2 regions of the Paenibacillus sp. FSL W7-1332 genome follow, and region 1 is predicted to be linked to the other one. Evidence: a T-box and tRNA genes for the amino acid it is inferred to sense, from the RefSeq annotation. Region 1 holds a T-box; the other holds one or more tRNA genes.
The links. The T-box of region 1 lies ahead of tyrS (tyrosine--tRNA ligase). A T-box ahead of a tRNA ligase gene usually reads a tRNA of that ligase, here a tRNA-Tyr.
Positions count from the first base shown of each region.

Region 1 (2,426 bases):
CTGTAGTTTTTCTTGCCTTTGCGAATGATGATGAAGCGGCCGCCGATCGCTTGGTCGGCTGTCACCTCGTGACCGACGTCGCTGATACGCTCGCCGTTCATCGAGATGGAGCCTTTGGTAATATCCTCACGAGCTTGCCGCTTGGAAGGCTCGATGCCCAGATCCACAAGCCAGTCCACGATATTCTTCGTTTCCGGCGTGGCTTCGAAAGTCGGCATCTCCTTAAATCCCTGCTCGATCTCATCGGCCGTAAGGGATTTAATATCGCCGCTGAACAAAGCCGCCGTAATGCGCTTAGCCTGCTCCAGCATCTCTTCGCCGTGCACGAATCTCGTCATTTCCTCAGCCAGCATTTTTTGCGCTTCGCGTTTATGCGGCTCGCTCTGCACCTTTTCGGCCAATTCGTCAATTTGCTCTTTGGTCAAGAAGGTGAAGTACTTCAGGTATTTCACAACGTCGCGGTCGTCGGTGTTCGCCCAGAACTGGTAGAACTCGAACGGCGTCGTTTTGTTCGGGTCGAGCCAGATCGCGCCGCCGGCCGTTTTGCCGAACTTCGTGCCGTCGGCCTTCAGCATGAGCGGTATGGTCAGGCCGAATGCTTTTGCTTCGGGCCCTTCTTTCTTCCGGATCAGATCCAGGCCGCTTGTAATGTTGCCCCATTGGTCCGATCCGCCGATTTGCAGCTGCACGTCCTCATGCTGGTACAGATGCAGGTAGTCGACCGACTGCAGGATTTGGTATGAGAATTCCGTAAACGAAATCCCGCTGTCAAGCCGGCTCGCAACCACGTCCTTCGCCAGCATCGAATTAATGCTGAAGTTCTTGCCGTAATCGCGCAGGAATTCGATGATGTTGATTTTATGCGTCCAGTCGTAGTTGTTAACCATGCGGATTTGATTGTCACCCTCGGTTACGAAGAGCTTTTTCATTTGCCCGGTCAGCGCGTCAACGTTAGCCTGAACCTGCTCCAGCGTCTGCAGGGAGCGCTCAGTTTGACGTCCGCTTGGATCCCCGATGGTGCCTGTCGCTCCCCCGATCAGAATGACCGGACGATGGCCGGCAAGCTGGAAGCGTTTGAGCATGATAAAGGGAATCAGGTGACCGATATGCATGCTGTCGCCCGTTGGGTCCACGCCGCAGTACAGCGAGATGGATTTTTCATTCGTAAGCTCCCGGAGGCCTTCGGCATCCGTCTGTTGGTTGATCGCATCGCGCCATTCCAGTTCGTCGATAATATTCACAGTGTTAACACTCCTTTTAGTTCAGTAATTTCCTTATAACGAAACGTCCAACTCGTTGAAAAACAAAAAATCGCCCCTTGTCTGTATAGACATAGGGACGATTGTTAACCGTGTTACCACCCTGATTGCACGAATGATCTGCACGCTGCCGCGCGTCATTCATGCCGCTCATTAGACGAGATATCGTTCGTCGTTTCCGCTCGGCATTACCCGAGATACTCCAGAGTGTATTTCGCCGCCTTGGTGTGTACCGGGTTCCATCATCCCCCGGCTTTCTAGAACAGGGACCAAGCTGCTACTGGGCTCTTTCAACGTATGTCGCTTATAAGATTACAGACAGTATAGTGAATTAATAAATCGATGTCAACCTGCGTTTCGGACGGAAGTCCTGCTTTCCCCGGCAGGATGGGTAAACGCCGTTAGGCGAGCCCCCTTGGTATCAAGTGCGGCGCATGTACGCACGAACCGTAATGGGAGCAAAGATCGCCACGATAACCGCGGCACCAACCAAGGATATCGTGAGATCCCAGCCCACAGTGCCAGCGTTGGTGAGATCCCGAACGGCTGTTACAAGATGCGAGATCGGATTCATATTGACGAACCACTGCAGCCAGCCCGGCATCGTATCCACCGGCACAAACGCGTTGGAGAGAAACGTGAGCGGAAATAGCACGATCATCGATATCCCCTGCACGCCGGAGGCAGATCTTGCAATCACGCCGCAGAAAGCAAAAATCCAGCTAATGGCCCATGAGCACAAAATGACGACCAACCCCGCAAGCGCAACATAACCCAAGCCGCCCTCAGGCCGGTACCCCATAATATATCCCATCGTAAAGGTAAGCACCGTCGCAATGGTATACCGAATCGTGTCTGCCAGCAGGGCGCCCGCCAGCGGTGCGATGCGTGCAATCGGCAGCGATTTGAATCGGTCGAATACGCCTTTATCCATATCCTCGCGCAGTTGAACGCCTGTGACGACGGAGGTCGTAATCACGGTCTGGACGAGGATGCCGGGAATGATGACGGGCAAATAACTCGCCACGTCACCGGAGATGGCGCCCCCAAAAATATAGGTGAACATCAGCGTAAAAATAATGGGCTGAAACGTGACGTCAAACAACTGCTCGGGCGTGCGCCGGAGCTTCAGCAGCCCGCGGTAAGCCATCGTCAACGAATTTCGGA
Region 1 covers NZ_CP150209.1:5,578,051-5,580,476, forward strand. Annotated here, with positions in the region: gene tyrS (tyrosine--tRNA ligase) at 1-1,241, opposite strand, end outside; T-box leader at 1,332-1,562, opposite strand; gene tetB(58) (tetracycline efflux ABC transporter Tet(58) subunit B) at 1,681-2,426, opposite strand, start outside.

Region 2 (2,426 bases), 800 kb from region 1:
AGTGAAGCTTTGAAGCTGACACCGAATACTTTCCGGGGACCCCGATACCACATCGGGTGAATGCTACGGATTCTAATCAACGCAAAGATCGTTTCGTATCTAGTTTTCAGGTGATCAATCACTTGAATTGAATATTGTTCCCTGATAGCTCAGTTGGTAGAGCACTCGACTGTTAATCGAGTTGTCACAGGTTCGAGTCCTGTTCGGGGAGCCATTTATGGAGAGGTGTCCGAGTTGGCCGAAGGAGCACGATTGGAAATCGTGTAGGCGCCAAAAGCGTCTCGAGGGTTCGAATCCCTCTCTCTCCGCCACTATTATTTTAAGCAAGGCCCGTTGGTCAAGGGGTTAAGACACCTCCCTTTCACGGAGGTAACAGGGGTTCGAATCCCCTACGGGTCACCACTTTCTTAATTGCATCAGGGGATGAGAATCCCGTCGGTTCGTCGGAGAATAACTTCGTAAGCAAAGACTTCGCAGTCTCGAACGAAGTGAGAGTATCCCCTACGGGTCACCACTTTCTTAAAAAAACACTTGCTTCTTATATCAGATTTTGATATGATAAAAGTCGCTTTGTTACGGAGGCTTAGCTCAGCTGGGAGAGCATCTGCCTTACAAGCAGAGGGTCGGGGGTTCGATCCCCTCAGCCTCCACCATGATTTATCCCCAAAAAGTGAAGCGCATGCTTCGTAGGTAATTCCGATTACTTTTCGGGGACCCCATACAATCAACCCTTTTAATGACGCGGGGTGGAGCAGTTCGGTAGCTCGTCGGGCTCATAACCCGAAGGTCGTAGGTTCAAATCCTGCCCCCGCAACCAATTTATATCGCGATAGCGATAATGCCTCGTGGAACTGTGGTGTAGAGGCCTAACATGCCTGCCTGTCACGCAGGAGATCGCGGGTTCGAATCCCGTCAGTTCCGCCATTATTTACAACTTTGGGATGAGATGAGTATCCGATATGGGTTCCGTCAAAGTTCGCGAAGAGCTTTAAGGCTCGGTAGCTCAGTCGGTAGAGCAGAGGACTGAAAATCCTCGTGTCGGCGGTTCGATTCCGTCCCGAGCCACCATGTACGTTTTATAACTTTATATGCCGGTGTAGCTCAATTGGTAGAGCAACTGACTTGTAATCAGTAGGTTGGGGGTTCAAGTCCTCTCGCCGGCACCATTCTGGAGGATTAGTGAAGTGGCTAAACACGGCAGACTGTAAATCTGCTCTCTTCGAGTTCGGTGGTTCGAATCCATCATCCTCCACCAGTTTTTAGGGGCATAGTTTAAAGGTAGAACAGCGGTCTCCAAAACCGTTAGTGTGGGTTCAATTCCTGCTGCCCCTGCCAATCGTATCACAGTGTTTCAGTATGGCGGTCGTGGCGAAGTGGTTAACGCACCGGATTGTGGCTCCGGCACTCGGGGGTTCAATTCCCCTCGATCGCCCCATATTACAAAATCATATTGGGGATTAGCCAAGCGGTAAGGCAACGGACTTTGACTCCGTCATGCATAGGTTCGAATCCTATATCCCCAGCCATTGATTTTTATGTTTGCGGACGTGGCTCAGCGGTAGAGCATCGCCTTGCCAAGGCGAGGGTCGCGGGTTCGATTCCCGTCGTCCGCTCCATTTTTATTTCTGGCGCCATAGCCAAGTGGTAAGGCACAGCTCTGCAAAAGCTTTATCCCCAGTTCGAATCTGGGTGGCGCCTCCATTACAAACTTATGTGCCCTTAGCTCAGCTGGATAGAGCGTTTGACTACGAATCAAAAGGTCAGGAGTTCGAATCTCTTAGGGCACGCCATAATGTAAGCCGGTGTGGCGGAATTGGCAGACGCGCGCGACTCAAAATCGTGAGGGAAACCGTGGGGGTTCGAGTCCCTTCACCGGCATCATCAAAAAGGAATGTAGACGATAAACGTCTGCATTCCTTTTTTCGTTGCATCTACATCGATTGCTACTTCGTGATTTAAATATTAGACTCCATTCTGCATGCTATCTCTCCAGTTACCTTTACAGGGGGCTTTTCTATCACCTTCAGATCTTCTTCAAGCTACACTCCTTAAACTAAACTATCATTAGAAACCACGTTCTTTATAGGTAAAACAAAGATGATCCAGCCGGATTCATCTATACAAGCAAACCCTTCGATTAATCGATCCAGTGCAGGGTTGGACGTAGGTCTGTAGAAGGCCCCGCCTTAGGTCTAGGTTCAAAAACCGTCCCCAGGCCGTTTTAGCGAAACTCAAAATTACCTAGAATAGAGTCATAAGGTTGAACAAAAGAAACAACGATCAAACAACAGAAAGGCGGTGTATAAATGAGAAATTCAAAAGGAAATGGAATGAGTATCCTGTTGATTGGTGTAGGGATCTTGGTTCTCCTTGGAGTATTCGGTCCTCTGCTTGGGTGGTTGTTCAGTCTTCTAATTCCAATCCTG
Region 2 covers NZ_CP150209.1:6,376,869-6,379,294, reverse strand. Annotated here, with positions in the region: tRNA gene MKX98_RS29075 (tRNA-Asn) at 139-214, shown strand; tRNA gene MKX98_RS29070 (tRNA-Ser) at 220-311, shown strand; tRNA gene MKX98_RS29065 (tRNA-Glu) at 328-402, shown strand; tRNA gene MKX98_RS29060 (tRNA-Val) at 578-653, shown strand; tRNA gene MKX98_RS29055 (tRNA-Met) at 741-817, shown strand; tRNA gene MKX98_RS29050 (tRNA-Asp) at 848-924, shown strand; tRNA gene MKX98_RS29045 (tRNA-Phe) at 993-1,068, shown strand; tRNA gene MKX98_RS29040 (tRNA-Thr) at 1,091-1,166, shown strand; tRNA gene MKX98_RS29035 (tRNA-Tyr) at 1,171-1,255, shown strand; tRNA gene MKX98_RS29030 (tRNA-Trp) at 1,262-1,335, shown strand; tRNA gene MKX98_RS29025 (tRNA-His) at 1,360-1,435, shown strand; tRNA gene MKX98_RS29020 (tRNA-Gln) at 1,452-1,526, shown strand; tRNA gene MKX98_RS29015 (tRNA-Gly) at 1,542-1,616, shown strand; tRNA gene MKX98_RS29010 (tRNA-Cys) at 1,628-1,701, shown strand; tRNA gene MKX98_RS29005 (tRNA-Arg) at 1,714-1,790, shown strand; tRNA gene MKX98_RS29000 (tRNA-Leu) at 1,799-1,878, shown strand; gene MKX98_RS28995 (hypothetical protein) at 2,307-2,426, shown strand, end outside.
Region 2: it has a tRNA-Tyr gene. The T-box ahead of tyrS (tyrosine--tRNA ligase) is inferred to sense a tRNA for this amino acid. The anticodon was not compared.